DNA from 3 places in the Candidatus Contubernalis alkaliaceticus genome. Region 3 is predicted to be linked to each of the others. Evidence: riboswitches for the same ligand, from Rfam matches in the RefSeq annotation. Region 3 holds a riboswitch; each other region holds the start of a gene.

Region 1 (7,719 bases), 1.2 Mb from region 3:
GCCTACTTCATGCCCTTCATTTTTAAGGGATGTGGCCAGGATAACAATCCCCAGGGGGTATACCTTTTCTGCGGAAGGTTCCTCCATGGAAAGAGCTTGAACCAGTAATACTCTCTTTTTCATATTCATCACTCCAGTAACAGCAGGGCAAAATACTTGATAAATTCCCCCTGCTTTTTTAGGGTTTCTACTGTTAATCCTGCCCGTCTTACGGTTTCAAAAACATCGATTCCCGCTCCCTCCATAGAGGGCCTGGCGTTTCGGGTATTGCAGCATCCCCCTTGCTTGCCTTCACAAAAACTGCAGAGGGAACAGGGACCAGCCCAAAAAACAAAGGCTTTATAATAACCCGCCTGGAACGCCTCTTTTTCCGCCTGCAGAACCAGGGATTGGAAATCTCCCGTGGGAGGTTCACCCTGAAGAATAAGTGCCCGGGTGTAATCCCTTAACACTTCTTTAGTTTTTTCCGGGGAAGGGCTGTGGGGAGGACAATGGGAATCTCCATATTGTCCACAGCCGTAACGACAGCGCAGGTCTCCCCAGTGGGGGACATGTACCGAGTCCACAGAAATGGGACAGACTTCAGCAAAGCCCAGTTCTTTAATTTCTAAAGCCAATAGAGACCTGGGGTCCAGGGACAGTTTTTCCAGGTCCTTTGGGTCTTTAGCAGCGATGAGCACAGCAGTATCCGACTCCAGGGGGACCAGTCCGGTGCAGAACAGGTTTAATGACTCAAGCTCTTTTTGAATCCACTTTCCTTCAAAAACCTCTCCATTGTACGTGTTGATAAACATGTTCAGGTCAAAAAGAGCGGCTTTTGAGGGAATGTGTTCCCGGAAAAAATCATGGACAACCAGGTATCCCCCCGGCTTCAGGCTTTCTACCGCGCTTTTTAGGTTGTGCCGCCCCTCTTTTTCTCCGTAGGCATGGATAATGTTTGATAAAATCACCAGTTGATAGCGTTCCTTTTCAAAGGGCCAGGGTTCCAGGAGATTGGTTTCTGTAAAAGTAAACCTCTCTCTCAGGCCCTTCTCCTTAAGGCCCTCTTTAGCAAATTGTAAAACTGTAGAAAGGTCCGCCAGAGTAGCCTGAAGGGCAGGAAACTTTTCTAAGAAACCAGCGGCAACAGCGCCGGAACCGGCACCCACATCTAAAATCTCCCCCTCCAGAGGCAGTCCATGAAATATCGGCAGAATTTCCTTTACTTTCATCCGGGCAACAGAGTCCATACCCCGGATATATCTACGGGTCCTCTCCTCCAAAGTTCCTTTCTCTTCCGATGAAAAAGAAACTCTCCCTCCCTTTTTTAGACATTCCGTCAGATCCCGCCACTGAGAAGAAAGATACTTGCGCCAGAGGATGGATTCCCCCTGGTAATTTTTTCTGCCCTTTACCAAAAAGTCAGAAGAAACTTTGGTGTTAAAATACCTTCCCTGGTCAACCACCACCAGGCCCAAAGTACAAAGAACCTTCAAGAAACGCTGCAGCCCTACGGGATCCAGGGCAAGCTCCCGGGAAAGCTCTGTTGATTCCCTGCCCTCTCCCTCCAAGACAGTAAAAATGTCCAATTCAACGGCGGTAAATAAGGCTTCTGAAAACCAATAGCCGGTGGCTAAGTCCTCCAGATACTGGGGGCCTGCCTTTTGGGGATCATGATTAAAATAGGGTGGAAACTTCATGCCGCTGTCACCCTATCTTCGTCCCCGTTTTCAACGGTCTCTTTAAAGTTAGGATTCTTTTCTATGACTTTATGATATTTATACTTAGTCACAGCCAGTGCCGTCCCCTGAACCTCCCCCAGTTGGAGCTTCAGGTTCACAAAGGATTTAAGCCCCGGTTCGTCAAGCGTGTTATTAATAGGATATAACCTCCCTATCACGGGTTTAAATTTCATCTATAGACCTCCTACTTGAAAATACCTGCCGGCAGCTGAAGCAGCACACTCCTTTCCGCAGACCGCACAAACAGAGGAGTCATCTTTCCCTTCCGCTGCCAGCTTATTAAGTTCCTTGGCCTCTAAAGCCAGAGATGCCTGGAGATTTATGTCCTGTTCAACCCGGGCCCGGGCCATTCTTAAATTTCTATCCCAGTCACTGCGGCTTCCCCTGGCCAAATCTGCCGCATGGGCAGCAATTCTGGCAGCAATTACCCCGTCCTTGACATCTTGTTCCGTAGGAAGCCCCAGGTGTTCCGCAGGGGTTACATAACATAAGAAGTCTGCTCCCGAAGCTCCGGCCAAGGCTCCGCCAATGGCAGAGGTAATATGGTCATACCCCGGAGCTATATCCGTAGCCAGGGTGCCCAGTACAAAATAGGGAGCCCCATTACACAGCCTTTTTTGAAGCAGCATGGTAGGTTCTACATGGTGCATGGGAACATGCCCTGGACCCTCCACCATAACCTGAACACCGGCAGCCTGAGCTCTGGCAACTAGTTCCCCGGCAATAATCATACCCTGGAGCTGGGCTCCGTCCAGAGAATCCGCTGTGGAACCTGGACGAATGGCGTCCCCCAGGCTCAAGGTTACGTCATAAGCTTTTAAGATTTCCAGCAGCCGGTCAAACTGTTCATATAGTGGATTCTCCTTGCGATTATGCAGCATCCAGCCGGTCAGGAATGCCCCTCCCCGGCTGACCACATCGGTAACCCTGCCGGTGGTCTGGAGGCGCTTTATTACCTCAAAATTAAGGGCACTGTGGATGGCCATAAAATCTACTCCATCTTCCGCCTGTTGTTCCACCGCTTCAAATATATCCTCCCCGGTCATTTCCACAATACTTCCTCTTTTTTCAATGGCTTGGATGCCTGCCTGATAAACCGGCACACTGCCTACGGCCATATTGGCTTTTTCCAGGGTCTGACTTCTCATCCGGTTCATATCTCCCCCGGTGCTCAGGTCCATAACCGCTTCACATCCGGCCTCCTGGGCAATGGCCAGCTTCCTTTCTTCCATTTCAATCTCATCCCGGTCACTGGAGGTGCCAATCAGAGCATTTACTTTAATTCTCAGGCCCTTTCCAATCCCACAGTAATTAAATTCTTTCCGGTTTCTATTTCTAGGAATCACAATAGTGCCTTGAGCCAGTCCTTCCCGGATAAACTCAACATCAACATTTTCTCGGAAAGCCACCCACTCCATTTCCGGAGTAATGGTACCCTGACGTGCCCATATTACTTGTGTTGTCATTTTTTTTCATCTCCTTTAGCAGTTTATTTTAGCAGTCCCTAAATACTCAGAAACAATTTCCATGGCACAGTATTTGCCGCACATGGCACAGGCAGAGGAGGATTCCTTGCTCCGATCTTTCCTGATCTGTTCCGCCCTCTGGGGATCTATAGCCAGCCTCATCTGCTCTTCCCAGTCCAGTTTCTTTCTAGCCCGAGATAACTCCAGGTCCCATTGATCCGCTCCCTTCAGTCCCTTAGCCAGGTCAGCAGCATGGGCGGCAATTCGGGAAGCGATAACTCCTTCCCGAACCTGTTCAAGGTTAGGGATGCCAATATGTTCTGCCGGTGTTACATAACAGATAAAATCTGCCCCAGCCCAGGCACTTACAGCACTACCGATTGCCGCGCTGATATGATCATATCCTGCTGCAATATCGGTGACTACGGGGCCAAACACAAAATAGGGCGCTCCATGGCATAAACTTTTTTGCAGTATTACCGTAGCCTTCAGTTGATCTAAAGGCACATGCCCCGGCCCCTTGACCATAATTTGCACCCCGGCTTCCCTGGCCCTTCTTACCAGCTCACCAATCACTACCAATTCCTGTACCTGGGGGCCATCCAGGGAATCATGAAGACACCCGGGCCTCATACCGTCGGCTATGCTGATGGTTATATCATAGCGTCGGGCAATATCCAGCACACGATCATAATTTTCATAGAGAGGGTTTTCCTTTTGGTTGTGAAGCATCCATCCCATCAGATGAGACCCTCCATAACTCACCAGAGAGTCAATCCGGTGATCCGTCTTAGCCCTTTCCACAATATCCATGGTCAGGCTTGAATGAAAAGCTAAAAAATCAACGCCTTCAGCTGCCTGCCTTTCAATCACTTCAAATAGGTCTTCTTCTTTCAGGTTTAATGAAGAACCTTGTTTTTCCCCGGCCTCGGCCAGAGCCTGATAAAGGGGCAGCGTCCCCACCGGTCTGGAGCATAATGCCAGAGTTTTTTTCCTCATGGCATCAATATCTCCGCTTACACTTAAATCCATGATAACGTCAGCTCCAAAGTGGATGGCTGCCTGAACCTTGGCTGCCTCTTCCTTCAACACTGCATTCTCTCCATACAGACCAACACTGGCACTTACCTTGGTCTTCAGCCCCGGGCCAATTCCTGTGGGGACTACGCTTTGGTGCAGAGTATTTCTAAGGATTACAATCTTTCCCTCTGCAACCCCCTTCATTACCAACTCCGGAGATACTCCCTCCCTTGATGCCACCTGTTCCATTTCAGAAGTAAAAATACCTTCTGCTGCACTGCATAATAATGTCATTTGTTATTCCTCCTATCTCTTCATAAAATGTGAATACTTTGGCTGCTCTTCCCACTCATGTCCGGTCCAGTCATAGAACAAGGCACATTACATAAAAAAAGTCCACACCAAATAAATTGATGTGGACTTTACCATTATCCTTAAACATCTACAAAACCTTACACACGAGGCAGAGTAGTCAAGTTTCAGGCAGGTTTCCTGACTCACGGATTCGCACCCTTTCCTTCCTTCCCGCCTGCCTTGCCCCATGGGGACGACAAGCGGTGGTTATAAGGTGGGCTACCGTTTACAGTGGCGGGACCGTCCGGGACTTTAACCCGGTTCCCTATTATCCTAAACAGGCACCTGAAACAAAATATTTAATTATTGGTTCAATTCTATAAACTATCCATACATTTGTCAAGAGGGTTTTTTTTACAGATTTCTACCCTCCTTACATTTACTGCCACCAACCCGGGCTAAATTAAGAGCCTGCAGAACCTGCACCCTTAGTTTTTTCAAATAATTTAATAGAACCATCCCCTTGACACTTTGACAGCTTCTCTGTAAACAAACTATATATTCTCTATAAACAAACGAATTACATCGGCTCCACCAATTATTGTCCCCAAGGTACTCCCTAAATTTGTTAAGGCTACTGTAAGTAGAATACGGGTTACCTTATTGGTCCAAAATCCTTTTACAGTAAAAACATCCTCCGATAGGCTTTCAAAAGCTTCTACACTGGGCCGGCTGATATAGGCTTGGACTATCCCCGCAAACCACCCGGCAGCCATGAGTGGATTTAAAGAGCTTAAGGGAGCTACAATAAAGGCAGTAATAATGGTCAGGGGATGTCCAAAAGCAATGGCCGCACCGATTGCTGAAAAAAATCCATTCCACAGCACCCAGCTCACTGTTTGATTGACTCCAGCAGAAGGATTCGCGAAAAAAGTATAACCAATGATAGCAAGAATAATTATTGGTATGGCCCAAGCAATAATTTTAGGTGCTTTGGATTTTGGAGGAAGCTTGGATAAAGCTGCTAAATTATGTTCTTTTTTAATTTCTTCCTTTATCCCGGGAACATGAGCAGCCCCTAAAACTGCAACAACCTTACTTCCCGGAGCTTCTTTTATCTTCTGAGCTAAATATTGATCCCGCTCATCAATCAAAGGAACTTTTAATTTAGGAAAAAACTCTGTAAAATCATTAAGCATAGCATCAAGCATATCTTGAGACTTTATTTTCTCCAGTTCCTCTTCTGAAAAACTCTCGTCATTAAAAATACTAAAGAAAATAGAAAACATAAGCTTAACTTTTCCCCACAGCCCAATTCCATGCCAAATTCGTGAAAAGGTTACCTGTATATTTCTATCGGCCAGTACTAGAGTAGCACCTACTTCTTTAGCTGATTCAATTCCCTGAATCATTTCTTGCCCAGGCTTAATGCCAAATTGCTTTGCCAGCCGCTTTTGAAAAGAAGATATTAAAAGATTAATTAATAGAAGAGTAGCTTTCTTTTCTTTAATAATCTTAAATATGTCCATCTTCTTCCATCTGTCTCTATCCATGACAGTTTGATATCTCTGTTTATCCAATTCTATACAAACACAATCAGGCCTTTCGGCTTCTATAACTTCCTTCACTTGTTCCGCACTTTTTTTGGATACGTGAGCAGTTCCAATGAGTATAAGTTCCCTGCCATCCAAATCTACTCTTGTAATATTTTCTTCAAACATAATAATAGTACCTTCCCTCTACAACAAATTTTATGAATGTTTTATCTCTTTTTTTTAGGGTATAAGACCCCCACCTCTAAGCGTTAGCGTAGGTGGGGCTTTTAATCAGGTGGAGTAGAGTCTCCACCTGATTCCCCGATGTTTCAGCTTGCTGAAACGAGTTCACTGACCACTTTTCTTTTTCTTCATTATACCCTTTTTACGATTATAACCTGGATTAGCATAATAAAAAATTGTGACTTATGAGAATTTTAAAGACATGGGATTAAAAGAGCAGCACATACCCTCCTTTTAAGACTACCTCTATATAGAAAAGAAAGCAAGATAATTAATCACACTTTTTTTCCTTAATATCTCTTTAAATTTTTTCTAATGTATGATACAATATCCCCCATAGGGGGATATTGTATCGGGAGGTGTTTATTATTAATACTCATAACCACGTAAATAAAAAAAGTATTGTAAACAGGATGTCCCGCATCATAGGCCACATGGAGTCTGTCAAAAGGATGGTAGAGGAAGACAGGGAATGCAGTGAAATACTGATTCAGATGTCTGCAGTAAGGTCTGCATTAAACAATGCCGGAAAACTTATTTTAACCGACCATATTAACCACTGTGTAGTGGATGCCATTAAAAACAACGATACCAAAACTTTGGAAGACTTAGATAAAGCCATTGACAAATTTATCAAGTAAATAACCTTAACCCGTATCAAAGGAGTGATAAATCTATGGAATTTCTTTTGAAAACCGTTGTATCCGCCCTGCTCATTGCCCTTGTATCCGAAGTCAGCAAAAAATCTACTGCCTTTGGTGCCATTCTTATTTCCCTGCCCATCACTTCAATGATTGCCATGACCTGGTTATTTGTTGAAACCAATGATTCCGGCAAAGTTTTACAGTTTTCCAACCTTATAATCTGGATAGTAATTCCATCTATCATCTTTTTCATAGTTATGTCTTTTTTACTCCGCTACAACTGCAATTTCTATTTGGCCATGGCGGTATCCTCTGTGGTCATGATCTGCAGCTATTGTCTGTATGTTAAGATTATAAAGTATGTGGGTATAAACATTTAACATTCTTTTATTTTTCACTTACACAGCATAACCAATTTTTCTCTTCCATCAAATCTATAGTAACACTTTTAAAACCGGCTTTCTCCAATAATTCTTTAAGTTTTTCAGGAGTATGTAATATCATCTCACCTGCTGCTGTAAACTTGTCATTTCTTTCTTTAAACGCTTCATTTACATACATTTCATTAACAATAACAAATTTTCCTGAGGACTTCAAAACTCTCCTCACTTCTTGAAAGCATTTAACAAGGCCAGGCCAAAAATAGACTGTTTCCACCGCCATGACAATATCGAATTGATTCTCTTCAAAGGGCATCTTTTCAACGCCAGCATGAAGGATTTCCACCCGGCCTTTAGATATCAGCTGCTTGTTATGTGCTTTTGACCAGTTCACGCAGTCTGGCGAATAATCAATT
Region 2 (7,719 bases), 340 kb from region 3:
AGATAGAGATAAGGGCCTTTCCACAGGGGAAAGGAAGATGTTAGAAAGTGCTAAACAGATTTTGGTTAGTGAGTTGGTCTTAGCAAAAGGGATAGACGAGGATCAGATGCTCTGCATACTGGACGAAGTCTTTCAACATCAAAAGTAAGCACTTTTGATGTTTTTCTTTATATAGAGGTTTTTTACTTTGTTTCATATGCATACATATTCAAGCTTGAATTTGGATATTTATATAAGTTATAATGAAAATAGCAGCAGTGATTCTATATTTATTTACATAAAGGAGGTGAAAAAGATGATTCCTAAAATATTTCGTATAATTTCACTGATTATTGGTTTTGTGCTGGGGTACCAGGCCTTTAATGCCGGGTTTAATGCTCTTTCCACAGTTACCACGTTTAATTTAACTGAAACCGGCCTAAGCGCTGCCAGCATAAGCGTTTCTGTTTTGGGAGGGTCAGCATTTGGAATTATATTTTATATTATTACTCCCATAGTAATAAACCAAGTGGTTCAGTTTACATCCTGGGTTGATGGGAAATTGAAGCTTATTCCTACACAGGATATAGTTTTAGGTACCATTGGTTTGGTTATAGGCCTTTCTATTGCGGCTCTTTTGAGTCTTGCTCTTTATAGGATTCCCTGGGTGGGGGTTTATCTTTCCCTGGCAGTTACTCTAGTTTTGGGATACGTGGGGATTCATATTGTCACTAATCGGAAAGAAGAACTTTCTTTTATAACTTCTCTCTTTGCCTGGCAGGCGAAAGGGGAAAAAGTATTATCGGATAAAGGAATAAAAGTACTGGACACCAGTGTAATCATAGACGGTCGCATCGCCGATCTTTGTAAAACCGGTTTTATGGAGGGAGTACTGATGATTCCAGGCTTTGTTTTAGATGAACTCCGTCATATTGCTGATTCATCAGATGTACTTAAGAGAAATCGCGGACGACGGGGTTTAGATATTTTAAACAAGATTCAAAAGGAACTGGATATTCCCGTAAAAATTACTGAACAGGACTTTGAGGACATGGAAGTTGACAGCAAGCTGGTGAAATTAGCTAAACTATTGAAAGGGAAAGTAGTCACAAATGATTACAACCTGAACAAGGTCTGTGAACTCCAGGGGGTTTCGGTGCTGAACATTAATGAGTTGGCCAATGCCTTAAAGCCGGTAGTTCTCCCCGGGGAAGAAATGACCGTTCAAATAATTAAAGATGGTAAAGAAATGGGACAGGGAATTGGTTATCTAGACGACGGTACCATGATCGTGGTTGATGGAGGGAAGAAACATATGATGCAGCATCTAGAGGTAGTAGTCACCAGCGTATTGCAGACAGCCGCGGGAAGGATGATATTTGCCCGGCCAAAAGCATATCTGGCCAAGTATATTAACGAGGCCAAATAGTGTTGGTCTCCGCTGTAGTAGCAGCCGCTGGAAAAGGAAAGAGAATGGGTGAAAAAGTCAATAAACAGTATCTGTTGTGCGGTGGGAAGCCTGTTTTAGCTCAGACTTTGTTAAAGATTTCCCAGTATCCCTTTGATAAAATTGTGGTAGCAGTTGCTCCGGGGGAAGAAGATTTCTGTCAAAATAAAATTATTGATCCTTTACAACTGGATATTCCCATGACCGTGATTCCCGGGGGTAAGGAAAGGCAGGAAACCGTTAACAAAGCACTGAAAACCTTGGCCCCACAGACTGAGGTGGTGCTCATACATGATGGGGCCCGTCCCTTTATTACCCAAGAGCTTTTGAAAGAATCTGTTGATACAGCCAGGAGTTATGGAGCTTGTGTGGTGGCTGTTCCGGTTAAGGACACTATAAAAAGGACAGATGAGGAAGGATTTGTGGTGGATACGCCAGCCCGCAGCCTGCTGTGGGCAGCGCAGACACCACAGGCCTTCCTTTTCCCATTAATCTGTGAAGCTTATGGGAAGGCACTTGAGGAGGGTTTTTTAGGTACTGATGATGCATCCCTGGTGGAAAGGTTAGGCCATAGGGTGAGAATTGTCCAGGGCAGGTATGAAAATATTAAGATTACTACTCCTCAGGATCTGATGCTGGCGGAGGCTCTCTTACGAGAAGAAGGGGTTGGAAAAAAGCCATGGTGAGAGTTGGAATAGGCTATGATGTTCACCGGCTGGTCAAGGACCGGCCGCTTATTTTGGGAGGGGTGGAAGTCCCTCATCATATGGGACTTCTTGGGCATTCCGATGCTGACGTTTTGATTCATGCTCTGATGGATGCTCTGCTGGGAGCTGTGGGTAAGGGAGACATCGGCAGGCATTTTCCCGATACCCAGGAGCAGTATCGGGGAATTTCCAGTGTTATTCTTCTGGCAAAAGTGAATCATATTCTAAAAGAGGAAGGATACCAGATCGTCAATGTGGATACAGTTGTTATCGCTCAGAAGCCAAAATTGGCCCCTTACATAGAAAAGATGACGCAAAATATTGCTTCCACCCTTGGAGTAGATGAAAAAGCCGTCAATGTGAAAGCAACTACCACCGAAGGATTAGGTTTTCCCGGCCGAGAAGAGGGAATAGCAGCACAGGCAATAGTATTGCTTTCAAGTATGTGAGAATATTGCCAAATTGTCAAGGGGACGGTTCTTCTACAATATTATTTAAAACTTTTTTTTAGAAAATTTCATTAGGTTTAAAATCCGTTTAATCTCTTTTTTTTAGGGTATAAGACCCCCACCTCTAAGCGTTAGCGTAGGTGGGGCTTATAATCAGGTGGAGTAGAGTCTCCACCTGATTCCCCGATGTTTAAGCTTGATGAAACGAGTTTACTCATAAAAATTAAAATGTTGTAACAAAAAATATAGATGAAAGTCAGGAGGTATACAATTTTGGATAGAAGAGTGAGGGTTAGATTTGCCCCAAGTCCTACTGGGCCTCTACATATCGGTGGAGCCAGGTCGGCTCTTTTTAACTGGCTTTTTGCCCGAAAAAACGGTGGGGACTTTGTAGTCAGGGTTGAGGATACCGATGTTGAGCGTTCTACCCTGGTATCGGAAGAGGTTATCTTAGATGATTTAAAATGGTTGGGGATGGCCTGGGACGAAGGGGTTTTAGTGGGGGGAGAGAATGGGCCTTATCGGCAGAGTGAAAGACTGTCCCTTTACAGCACTTACTGGGAAAGGCTTTTAGAGGAAAAGAAAGCTTATCCCTGTTATTGTACCGAAGAGGAGTTGGAAGCGGAAAGGGAATCCTTGCGGAATAAGGGACAAATGCCCAGGTACCTGGGAAGGTGCAGGGATTTGACTCTTGAGCAGCGGCAAAAGCTTGAAAATGAAGGGAAAAAGCCAACAGTCCGTTTTCAGGTACCCCAAGGGGAGATTATCCCGGTGGAGGATTTAGTCCGGGGCAGGGTAGAATTTGAAAGCGATGGAATCGGTGATTTTGTTATTGTAAAGTCAGACGGTATTCCTACTTATAATTTTGCGGTGGTTGTGGATGATGCGTTAATGAAGATTAGTCATGTAATCCGGGGAGAGGAGCATCTTTCTAACACCCCCCGGCAGATTATGATATACAAGGCCTTGGGATTTGATATGCCTGAGTTTGCCCATATTTCCTTAATCCTGGGGGAAGATCGGTCTAAAATGAGCAAGAGGCATGGAGCCACTTCTATTCAGCAGTATCGTGAGAAGGGTTATCTTCCCCATGCCCTTTTAAACTTTCTGTCCCTTTTAGGTTGGGCGCCGGAGGGGGAAAGAGAGGTTTTTTCTCTTTCCGAACTGGTGCAGGAGTTTTCCCTGGACCGGGTTTCCAAGAGCCCTGCGGTTTTTAACTTGAAGAAACTGAACTGGATGAATTCCGAGTACATAAAGAAGGAAGCACCGGAGGTCATCGCCGGGTTGGCTTTGCCTTATCTGGTAGAGGCAGGGCTCTTGGAACAGGATCTGACAGATGAGCAGAATGATTGGCTGGTAAAGGTAATATCCCTTCTGCAGGAACAACTGCATTTTATTGAGGAAGTGGTGTCTTTCATTCAGGTGTTTTTCGGGGACAAGATAGATGCGTTTACCCCAGAGGCACTGGAAATGATGAAGGAGGAATCCTCCCCCAGGGTAGTAGAAAGATTTAGAGAGCAGATATTGCAGGAGGAGAACTGGGAGGTGCCCTCCATTAAAGCAATTTTTAAGGGAATCGGAAAAGAACTGGGTGTAGGCGGCAAAAAGCTGTTTCAACCGGTACGGGCAGGTTTGACGGGAAGCCTTGAGGGCCCCGATCTCCAGAATTTAATTCTTCTTTTGGGACGGGAACGGGTGGCCATGCGTTTGGCTTTTACATTGGAAGCCTTAGAACATAATTTTTAAAGGTAAATACCGAAATACGGGGACACCATACTTAATTAGGGAAATAAGGTAATTCAGTATGGTGTCCCCGTATTTTTCCATGGCCAAAAGAGGACGCTTCGGCTTTTTCAGCGGCCTGATTACCCGAGGATTTTTCTAGAATTGATTTTAACTTGATTCACTATAGGGAAATAACGGCGGTAGGAGCTTACGGCTGTTCTCTGGAGCACAGTCGGCAGGCTTTGCAGCTGTTCAGGAAATACGGGGACACCATACTGAATTATAATAAAGAAATATTTTAAGTGAATTCGTTTTAGCTTTGCTGAAACATCGGGGAATCAGGTGGAGACTCTACTCCACCTGATTAAAAGCCCATATACACTAACGCTTAGAGGTGGGGGACTTATTTCCTAAAAAAGAGAGATAAAATAATTCAGTATGGTGTCCCCTTATTGTTCCTTATTGTTCGGTGGTAACTACCAGGAAATGTTTACCATAAATTACTATATTGACATTTCTTTGAATTGCTAATAGAATAATAGTGAAAAATAAATATTATTAGTTCCAGGTGCCTAAAACAGGAGAATAGGGAATTAGGTGAAAATCCTAAACGGGCCCGCCACTGTATGGGGAAGCCGGTACCGGCAGCCACTCCGAGAGGGGGAAGGCGGTATCTTAGGTGATGAAACCGAGTCAGGAGACCTGCCTGGAATGAATGAAAAGAGCTGCTTTCGTGCTCAAAGCAGGCTGTAACGTAGGATGATGGAAAGTCCACGCTGTAATTAGCGTGGACTTTTTTATTTCTAGTATAAAGGAGGGATTTCAACTGAAAGCTGCTGTTTTGGAGGGACGAGAAAAGCTGGTAATCAGGGAAATTGAAACACCCCAATGTGCCGGGGGGGAAGTTCTAGTCAAACTGGAGGCCTGCGGAATCTGCAGGACGGATATGAAGTGTTACTTAATAGGCCAGCGTGACCTTAAGCTTCCCCGTATCCTGGGGCATGAAATAGCCGGCACAGTTTTCGCCATAGGAGAGGGGGTAAAAAATGTAGTGCCCGGAAGCAGGGTGCAGGTGCATCCGGGAATCTTCTGTGGGGAATGCCATTACTGTCGGCAGGGCTTGGACAATATGTGCGACTCAATTAAAATCATGGGGTTTAATTATGATGGAGGTTTTGCAGAGTATCTTCGAGTTCCCCTCCAGGGAGTTCAAAACGGAATATTAAATGAGATACCCCTGGGCCTTTCCTTGGTAGAAGCCTCCATGACGGAGCCCCTGGCCTGTTCATTAAATATGCAGCAGTCTCTGGGAGTACAATCTCCAGACACGGTTCTCGTGGTAGGGGGAGGCAGGCTGGGGATATTAAATGCAAAATTAGCCCGGCTGCGGGGAGCCCAAAAGATTATACTGCTGGAGCAGGATCTTGGAAGATTAGTTGGAGCGGCAAATTATGAGTTTGATTACTGCATAAATCCGTTAAAAACATCTGCTGAGAAAGAAATAAGGATGCTTACAAATGGCATGGGGGTTGACGTAGCTATCCCCTGCTGCCCTGGTCCTGAGGCTGTCAGCATCAGTTTAAATGTTATGGCCAAAAGAGGACGCTTCGGCTTTTTCAGTGGCCTGATTACCGAGGATTTTTCTAGAATTGATTTTAATTTGATTCACTATAGGGAAATAACAGCGGTAGGAGCTTACGGCTGTTCTCTGGAGCACAGTCGGCAGGCTTTGCAGCTGTTAGGGGAAGGGGCAATTCAGGTGAATGATATGATTAGCGGCATTCTTCCGCTGGAGGAGGTGGAACAGGGGATTTGCCGGGTTAAAGAGTTGAAAGGTTTGTCCCTGGTTATTAATTTTCTTGATTCTTAAAGAGGGGTGAACTTTGGGAGTTTTTGATACCCTGTTTTGCAAATATGTAAGCCCTTTTAGTAACTTAAGCAATACTGTTGATTTAAGCAGAGGTTAATAATTTAAAAGCCTATCACATGATGGATTTTAGTTAAAAACTATAAATAAGGGAGGAAGTAGTATGTCAAAAGGAGATGTAAAGGAGTTTGGAGCGGTTATATCAAAACTTATTAAAAAGGAAAACATAACCCGAGAGGAATCCCGGGATATGTTTTATGAAATCCTGGATAATGCTCAAAGCGATATGCACCAGGGTGCTTTTCTGGCAGCACTGGCAGCCAAAGGGGAAACGGCCGAGGAGATTGCCGGTGGTTGGGAGGCTATTTACGAATTGGATACGGTAAAAGTTGTGCCGGAGACGGAAGGCCCTCTGGTGGATAACTGCGGCACCGGAATGGACTCCATTAAGACCTTTAACATCAGCACCGCTGCTTCAATTGTGGCGGCAGCTGCAGGAATTACTATGGCCAAGCACGGTGCTCGGGCCATTACCTCAATCTGCGGCACTGTAGATATATTGGAAGAGTTGGGGGTGGATGTGGAGTGTGGCCCCCAGGTGGTGAAAAGAAGTATTGAGCAGGCGGGTATCGGAATTTTTAATGGTATGAGCCCTGAGGTTCATCCCAGGGCATTGGGCAGAATTCTTTCCCAGATTTCCTTCGGGACGGTGCTAAATATTGCTGCTTCACTGGCCAATCCGGCGCTGCCCGGTTACGGAGTAAGGGGAGTTTATTCCCGGGAACTGCTGCAGCACGCCCCACTGATTATGCGGGAAATTGGCTACAAGAAAGCCCTGGTGGTACACGGCCTGGCGGAGGACGGTGTACATGGCATGGACGAAGCTTCCACCCTGGGGGAAACTCTAATGGCGGAATTGAAAGAGGACGGGAGCATTCATTACAGTTCCTTTACGCCGGAGGATTTGGGGATTAAGCGGGCATCCGCTGAAGATATAAAGCCGCTGCCCGATATTGCCCAGGAGGCGATGCGCTTGGTGAGGCTTTTAAGCGGTGAAGAGAACGGAGCTCCCCGGGACATAGTCTGTTTGAACAGTGGTTTGATTTTATATTTAATGGGGGCCAGCGGCAGCATTAAAGATGGTTATCATTTCTCCCGGGAAATTATTCAGTCGGGTAAGGCCGTGGATAAGTTAAAGGATTGGGTAAGAGAGCAGAATGCACAGCCGGAAGCGGGACTGGCCAGGCTGGAGAAATACTTCAATTAGACTAAAAGGAACAAGGGAGGAAGATATGATTAAGCTTTATGCTTTAAAATGCAGGAATGGGTATGTTAGGAACAGTAGAGAAGAGGGTTGCCAGTGTGTGCCCTTTAATAAAGCCAGCGTATATAATGACCCGATTAATCTTGAGGATATAGTCTCTTTAGCTGAAAAAGCAGGGATAAAGGATATTAAGAGGGTCGAATTGACCATCACGGAGAGGGAATATACCCCATAAGAAAGTAAAGAAATATGGAAGAGGAAATACGGAAATACGGGGACAC
Region 3 (7,719 bases):
GAAGTGCTGCTGAACCAACTACAAGCTAACCGAAAAAAACTTCAGGCTAGAACATGATGTTAAATATAGGATGAAAGGTGAGGGTTTTATGAAATCAATGATTGTTTATTCCAGTAAGACCGGAAATACAAAAAAAGTTGCTGAGGCAATTTTTGATGTAATGCCCATGGGAACGGATATTTTTGCTGTGGAGGATGCGCCGTTACCGGATGGCTATGATTTTATAGTATTAGGTTTTTGGGTAAAAAGGGAAAATGCTGATCAGAAAGCCCAGGGTTACATGGGTACTATTAAAGGCAAGAAAGTGGCTTTATTTGCTACCCTGGGTGCTGAACCGGATTCATCCCATGCCCAAAAAAGCATGCTGAATGCAAAAAAATTGCTGGATTCGGATAATAAAATCATGGGAGAATTTATTTGCCGAGGGAAAATTGATCCCAAAGTAACAGAATCGTTAATGAAACTGGCTGCTGATAATCCTCACGCTATGACTCAGGAGCGTTTAGCTCATCACAAGGCAAGCAGTAATCACCCAAATATGGAAGATTTACAGAACGCTCGAAAAGCATTTAAGGAAATACTAAGACGAAAAAACTGATTACTCCCAGCGCCAGAATCGAATGGCAGCAGACAAGCTTATGAAAAGCCAACCACAAAGCACCAGGAGGTTGGTGGTGAGGCCAAATTCAGAGGGTATCCCCACCATTACATTTCGCAGCAAATCCCCCAGGTAAGATAGGGGTATCGCTTTGACAACAGGTTCTAAAAATTCCGGCAGGAAATTGAGAGGGAAGAAGATTCCCGATAAAAACATCATGGGAAATTGGACTACCTGAATAATTCCCATACCGCTTTCCTCTGTTTTGGAGAATGAAACCAGCATATAACCCAGGCTGACGAAAGTTGCCGCACCCAATAGGATAACTCCCAGAACCTTCCACCAGCTGCCAATTATGGTGACTCCAAAAACCAGGTGGCCAATAAGTATGATTAAAACCGTCTGGACCACTGCCATAAGCAGGCGAACGGCTACTTCACTTAACACCAGGTGGGTGCGGGGCAGGGGAGTTGCTCCCAGAGACTTGAGAATTTTCTTTTCACGAAGTGAAACCAATCGCAGGGAACCGAAAAGGCCCAGCTGCATTAGAGCCATGGCTATTATTCCAGGCAGTAAAAAATCAATATCTTTCAAAGGTTCCGTCTGGACCGGTTGGGCATCAATGCTGAAAAGGCGGGGCCGCTGTTGTATCTGGCGTTCGCTTTCATCGAAGATTTCTCGAATTACCGAGAGCATAATATGATTTGTAGTCTGCTGGGAGGCATCATAGTATACAGGTATGATAATACCCTCAGCCATGGGGCTGAGAGAGGAAATTTCTTCAGGCAGTACCAGAACGATAGACCGTTCCCCATTTTCCAGTGCTTCCAGTTCATCATCCAAAGTACCCTGGTAGAGGGTAAGGGCAGGGGCTTGATTGAGATTTTCAACGAAGGCTTCTGTTAAGACACTGTCTTGCTCCACTACAACCCCAAGATTAATATCAATATTTTGGGTGTCCCCGGAAAAAATAAAACCAAATAATATAATAAACAATACCGGGAAAAGCAGGAACCAAAAAATAGTCATCTTGTCCCTTACCATGTCCTTTAATGTTGCGATAAATAAATGACCGAATATTTTCATTCCCGAATGCTCCTTCCTGTGAGTTTTAAAAATACATCTTCAAGACTGGCCTTACGGATGGATAAATTGGTCAGGGCCGGCCCACCGGCTGTTTCCTGGTTAATGAGATGACGAATTGTATCCTCTACTTTACTGGAATACAGGGTGATTTTATCGGTTGAAGCTTGTACCCGGTTGACTCCGGGGATAGAAGAATAGTTATTAGCATCCACAGAATCTGTAATAGAAAGCTCTACTGCCTGTTCCTGAAAATGTAGTTTTATCAGGTTATTGGGAGAATCCAGGGCTATAATTGAACCATGATCAATGATGGCTACATGGTCACAAAGCCGCTGCGCTTCTTCCATGTAATGAGTGGTCAAAAAAATCGTTTTGTCTAATTTTTTTAACTTCGTAATTACATCCCATAAACTTCGTCTTGCCTGGGGGTCAAGGCCGGTGGTAGGTTCATCCAAAAATATAATATCCCCCTGCCCAATGATGGCCGTACCCACCGCAAGCCGCTGGAGCTGTCCCCCGGATAATTTATGGGTCAGGGATTTTTCTTTATCCTTCAATCCAATCCACTCCAATATCTGGTCCACAGGGAAGGGATCTGGATAGAAACTGCTGTTTAACAGTAAGCTTTCCCGAACTGTTAAACGGGGAAACAGAGAGGGCGTTTGCAGTTGAACGCCAATTTTTTGGTGCAGTTGTTCTTTTTGTGTGGTAGGGTTTAGGCCCAGAATGTTAATGCTGCCGCTGTCGGGGCGTCTTAATCCCACAAGGATTTCCACCGTGGTGGTTTTGCCTGCGCCATTAGGCCCCAGCATGCCGAAAATGTCTCCCTGTTTGATGGAAAGGTTCACATTGTCTACGGCTTTAAGAGTTCCATAGTTTTTGCTCAGTGAGGATACTTCGATACTGTTCAAAGAATCACTTCCTTTTTGATATGTAAGAAATACTGGTCAACAAGTCCTTTTTAAGCTGTTCTGGTATCTTATGAAATTTACCTTTTGTTTCTATATATGCATCTTAACTATAACATTTTTTTGGGATTATTTCTCTTCAAATTTATGTAATTTATGAGTTGTTGTTGTTTCAGCTGTTCATTAAAAGAGGATTAGATTTCTTGTTTCTGTATAATTGTGATCATCACAATTTACCGCGAACGGAAAAAAACTGAGCTGCTTTTGTTAATATATACACGGTGGAAGGTTGTAAGTTGCAGATATGAGGTTATTTTTATCTTTTTTTAAAATAATTTCGCCAGTTAGATAGTGAATAATGCTTATAATAGTTAGTATATCTTGTAAACGGCATTACCTCACAGCCCCCTTCTTGGTCCCGGGGGACTGCTTTATTTAAGTTTTTATGGCAGGAAACTGCTCTATGCCTCAGTCAAGGGCATGCCGGTGGAGCCCGGATAAGAAACACCCCTGGTCTGTTTCCCTGGAAATTATCTTCGGTGATGTGGGTGTATACGACAAAAGTGCCAAGCTGGAAATGAACAGTCCCTATACTTTTTTAGGCTGTTGTTCGAGACTAGTATGGGCAAGAGGTGCCGGGGCAAAATATTTATTTCGAACCCAGCATGGCTAATCATTTTGATGGAAATGTCTACATCCCCGCCGTCACCGGGGTGGTTACCATTTCAGCGATGTTAAATGTCAGGCAAATATACCATAATATAAATAAATAAGTAGCCCCAATTGAATAAATAAGTAGAAAAAAAGTGAAAATAAATTATTGAAACCTGTGTCCAAATGTTATAAAATGGTAAGAAGATCAAGAAGATAATGGTGAAATAAGTTATGGTGTTTATAATAAACCTGTGGTAAAATCTCGTCTTTGACAGTTGTTACAAGCAAAAAGCTTGATGATCCCTGATTTACAAGGATTATCAAGCTTTTTTTGTATTCAAAAAAGTGAGTAATGTTTTTATTTTTTTGTCGCTTTAAAAATTTTTTTCATTTGTTTTGTTTTTATAATCTGGTAGTCTGTACGGAAATCAAATGCCTCATGTAAATCATCAGTAAAGTCAGTTCTCGTATATGTTGGAGTGTAACCCTCCCCCTTTATTTCATGAAAGTTCATATCCTTTAATCCTCTAATTATTTCACTGCAGGTATATTTCTCACCAAGCTTTTTTTCCAATAATCTGTAAATAATTAAGGATATAAAGCAAGTTGTAAAATGTGCTTCTATTCTGTCATCACGGCTTAAATAAACAGGTCTGGCTTTAAATTCACTTTTCATAATTCTAAAACATTCTTCAATCTCCCATCGTCTATTGTTTACTTTAATTATTTCAGAAGCATCATCCTCAAGGTTTGTACATACAGCATAAAACCCATCAAAGGCTTCTTCTTTAGCGATAACCTCTGTATCAATACTGTATATTTCTTTTTCAGCAATTTCTCCATCAGGAGTAAAATTAGTTTTTTTAATAAATCTTCTGCAATCATTCTGATTACATTTTTTTATTTTTGTAGGATTTGAATCTATTGTTTTTTGTGCACGTTCTATCTGTGAATTACGGATTTTTCTTTGATAATCTCTATACTTGATAGAGTACGTCACAATGATTTTTTGTTCAAGGTCATTTTCTTTAATCCAACGTTCTTTGTAAAACATTTTATTTTTAGCTTTCTCATCATCTAGTTTAGAGATGTCATAGGTTTTTACATCGTTAGAGAGGTGCCATTCGTTTGGATCAAGTGCCCATTTTTTTAGATGTGCTTTTAATTTCTTAATTGATTGAGTTGTAATAAATGCTCGTTCTTCCCTGTCGTTAAATTTTCTGTTATTTTTGGACGCTAGACCGGCATCGGTACATACGATAAATTTAGAAAGATTAAAATCAGATAGAATTTTCTTTTCTAAGGGTTTTAGTGTTAATTGTTCATTTGTATTTCCTTTGTTGATGCTAAATGCAAGAGGGATACCGTCTCCATCCATAAATAGGCCCATTTGAATGATTGGGTTTGGTCTATGCTCTTTTGATGGACCGTATTGCTTATCGCCATCTGCCTGTTCAATTTCAAAAAAATAATTGGTGCAATCATAATAAAGTACACCAGTATTTCTCTTAGAAACTTTTAAACTGTTGTTGTACAAGGATGATTGTAAAAAATCCGTTTCCTTAGCAATAACTTCAAGAGCTCTGTATATATGTTGAAGTTCAAAGTTAGGTTGTTCTATAAATCTTGAGGAAAGTTGGTAAGTGGCGAGCTTAGATGAAGGGAAGATTATTCTTCCGTAAATCAATCTGGAGAGTATGGAGTTTAGGTCATATGTAACCTTGTATTTTCCTAACATTTCTTTACATATTTTGTGAAGGCCAAGTTGATAGTATATTTGTTGAAGAAAAAGATAACCACCGTTAAAAGAGCGCTGTTCATCTTTCGTAATGACCTTGGAAGGTGAGTACTTTACCAACACATCAAGCTTTTCTTCCTTCTCTTTTTGATTCAGCTCTGCTATGTATTTCTTTGCCCATTCAATGGGATCCTGGCCGTTTAACTTTTTACTCAAATCATTAACTGTTCCAAGTTTTTCAACAATCTTTGATGAATGTACACCATTCTCATAAGTTGATTTAATTACGTAAAGAGATGTGGAATTTTTTGATTTCGAAATAGACAATCTCATATTAACCCCCCAATCCCTTATATTATAACATAATACTCAATAATACTCAATAGAAATAGGTGAAAAATTGACAAATTTGCAATAAAAAAAGCCCTATTTTCAAGGCTTTTAAGACATGTGTTCATTATTCAACTGTCAAAGACCCGTGCCAAGCTGGAAATGAACAGTCCCTATACTTTTTTAGGCTGTTGTTCGAGACTAGTATGGGCAAGAGGTGCCGGGGCAAAATATTTATTTCGAACCCAGCATGGCTAATCATTTTGATGGAAATGTCTACATCCCCGCCGTCACCGGGGTGGTTACCATTTCAGCGATGTTAAATGTCAGGCAAATATACCATAATATAAATAAATAAGTAGCCCCAATTGAATAAATAAGTAGAAAAAAAGTGAAAATAAATTATTGAAACCTGTGTCCAAATGTTATAAAATGGTAAGAAGATCAAGAAGATAATGGTGAAATAAGTTATGGTGTTTATAATAAACCTGTGGTAAAATGAATAATAGGTAAATTAATTGTTTAAAATTTTTTAAACTTAAGAGGAAAGATTTTTGAAATCTATTAAAAAATAAATAATATGCTCGGGTGTTTCTTCATTATTTTTAGGAGAATAACAGGGAACCAGGTGTAAATCCTGGGCGGTCGCGCCACTGTAAACGGGGAGTTTGTTTCTTTAATGCCACTGGACTTAATTCCGGGAAGGCCGAAGCATGCTACGATCTGTAAGCCAGGAGACCTACCCGCTGTATTACACGTAACCTTCTTCGCAGGAAAGGAGGGGTGTATGTGATAGACTTTGTATAAGTTTAGTCTCGTGTACCTTAGTTCTTCCGTTGAAGAACTAAGGTTATTTTGGTTAAGTTAAATAAATTTTTACGGGGGGAGCGGTTTGGAACGTAATAATTTTATTAAAATTGATTTAAGTGAAAAGGAAAAAAATCTTATATTTTTAATACGTAATATTAATTTTGGTGAAGTAAAGGTTATAATTCAGGATAAACAGCCTATTAGGGTTGAAGAGCTAAAAAAATCTATTAAATTATAATTCAAAGTTTAAGTTTACAGAATAAAAATAGTACTGACTGGAAAACCAGAGGTGCCATTTCATTATGGTATTTCTCTGTTTTTTTTTGGGTGGCAATACAAATACAATATTAAAAGAAAGGGGGAGAAAAATGAACGTAAGTACAGCATACGGTATTTATAAAAGAATGTTTGTGCTGCTGCAGCACGGAAGAAATGTTCAAGAAATACGAGAGGATATAGACAAACGTTATCCTACAGTGAAGGGAGACAGTCTTGAGGATGTATTAGAAAGAATATCTGAAAATATTTCCCGTTAAATAATCTTATTGGATGTTTTTTCCGAAAGGATGTTTCTATTATGAAGCACCTGGTTAATTTTTGTACCTTTAAAAACAGGATGGCTTGGTTTAATCACAACTGGGATACAATAAAAAAATTTATAAGTAATAACCAGCTGGATGGATTGGAATTAATAATTCACGGCGGCTGCTGCAGAGTTGAAGATATCCCTGAAGAAATAATACAAGGTATCCATCTGTGTTACTGGCCCATGTGGCTGGATTTTTGGAGGGGAGACCATAAGGAACTGTTGAGGCAGTTCAAATCTTTGGATAATATAAAAAGTTTCTACGGTGGATTAGAGCCGGAAGTTATGGTTGACCAATACAAATTGGAACTGTCAAAAGCGGTGGCTTTAAAAGCAGATTATGTAGTTTTTCATGTAAGTCACGTTGATATCGAACATATTTATTCCTGGGAATTTACATATAGTGATTGGGATGTGCTGGAGGCTGCTGCCCAGCTGGTTAACCAGGTCTTCGGTAAGGAGGATTTGGGGGTGGATCTTCTTTTTGAAAATTTGTGGTGGCCGGGTTTGACATTTTTAAATCCGAAGCTGATAGAAAAATTTTTGGAAAAAGTTCAATATCCACGGAAGGGATTTATGCTGGATACAGGACACCTGTTAATTACCAATCCGGAAATTAAAAATGGTCATGAGGCTTGCAGATATCTTTTAGAAAAGGTAAATAACCTGGGAAGTTTAAAAAAATACATTCGGGGTATTCATTTAAATAAAACGCTGCCGGGAAGTTACTTGAAAAGAAATTTTACTGAAAATCAACAAATACTGATGGAAACAGAAGACATTTGGGAGCGTTTCCTGCTGGCAAGAAAGCATATTCAACATATAGATCAGCATCTTATCTTTGACCATGAAGGTGTTAGAAGTTTTATCCAGGCGGTGAAGCCTGAGTATCTGGTATATGAAGTATTAACTGGATCTTTAAAAGAACTGGAGCACGCCATCCAATTGCAGAATAAGGTTCTCGGGCGTAACGGTTGCGTTCTAACATAGGTCTAACTAATTACCTATT

The links. A riboswitch is a leader RNA that binds a small molecule or an ion and turns the genes downstream of it on or off. The one in region 3 is predicted to bind cobalamin.
Region 1: it holds a riboswitch for cobalamin, as region 3 does, so the genes downstream of both, thiC (phosphomethylpyrimidine synthase ThiC) here and HUE98_RS13765 (DUF2292 domain-containing protein) in region 3, are expected to answer to the same signal.
Region 2: it holds a riboswitch for cobalamin, as region 3 does, so the genes downstream of both, HUE98_RS15355 (zinc-dependent dehydrogenase) here and HUE98_RS13765 (DUF2292 domain-containing protein) in region 3, are expected to answer to the same signal.

The regions. Positions count from the first base shown of each region.
Region 1 covers NZ_CP054699.1:437,260-444,978, reverse strand. The annotation lists gene bzaD (B12 lower ligand biosynthesis radical SAM protein BzaD) at 1-123, opposite strand, end outside; gene HUE98_RS02165 (DUF2284 domain-containing protein) at 129-1,679, opposite strand; gene HUE98_RS02160 (hypothetical protein) at 1,676-1,894, opposite strand; gene bzaB (B12 lower ligand biosynthesis ThiC-like protein BzaB) at 1,895-3,187, opposite strand; gene thiC (phosphomethylpyrimidine synthase ThiC) at 3,203-4,501, opposite strand; cobalamin riboswitch at 4,673-4,865, opposite strand; gene HUE98_RS02145 (TraB/GumN family protein) at 5,056-6,222, opposite strand; gene HUE98_RS02140 (metal-sensing transcriptional repressor) at 6,645-6,920, shown strand; gene HUE98_RS02135 (DUF3147 family protein) at 6,956-7,303, shown strand; gene HUE98_RS02130 (class I SAM-dependent methyltransferase) at 7,311-7,719, opposite strand, start outside.
Region 2 covers NZ_CP054699.1:3,091,578-3,099,296, reverse strand. The annotation lists gene HUE98_RS15380 (CarD family transcriptional regulator) at 1-148, shown strand, start outside; gene HUE98_RS15375 (PIN/TRAM domain-containing protein) at 296-1,408, shown strand; gene ispD (2-C-methyl-D-erythritol 4-phosphate cytidylyltransferase) at 1,408-2,112, shown strand; gene ispF (2-C-methyl-D-erythritol 2,4-cyclodiphosphate synthase) at 2,106-2,582, shown strand; gene gltX (glutamate--tRNA ligase) at 2,853-4,328, shown strand; cobalamin riboswitch at 4,857-5,031, shown strand; gene HUE98_RS15355 (zinc-dependent dehydrogenase) at 5,095-6,177, shown strand; gene trpD (anthranilate phosphoribosyltransferase) at 6,338-7,441, shown strand; gene HUE98_RS15345 (hypothetical protein) at 7,467-7,673, shown strand.
Region 3 covers NZ_CP054699.1:2,749,774-2,757,492, reverse strand. The annotation lists gene HUE98_RS13795 (nitrogenase component 1) at 1-57, shown strand, start outside; gene HUE98_RS13790 (flavodoxin family protein) at 89-598, shown strand; gene HUE98_RS13785 (ABC transporter permease) at 599-1,684, opposite strand; gene HUE98_RS13780 (ABC transporter ATP-binding protein) at 1,681-2,595, opposite strand; gene HUE98_RS13775 (hypothetical protein) at 3,056-3,265, shown strand; gene HUE98_RS13770 (IS1634 family transposase) at 3,605-5,317, opposite strand; cobalamin riboswitch at 5,883-6,075, shown strand; gene HUE98_RS13765 (DUF2292 domain-containing protein) at 6,207-6,362, shown strand; gene HUE98_RS13760 (hypothetical protein) at 6,493-6,660, shown strand; gene HUE98_RS13755 (TIM barrel protein) at 6,702-7,700, shown strand.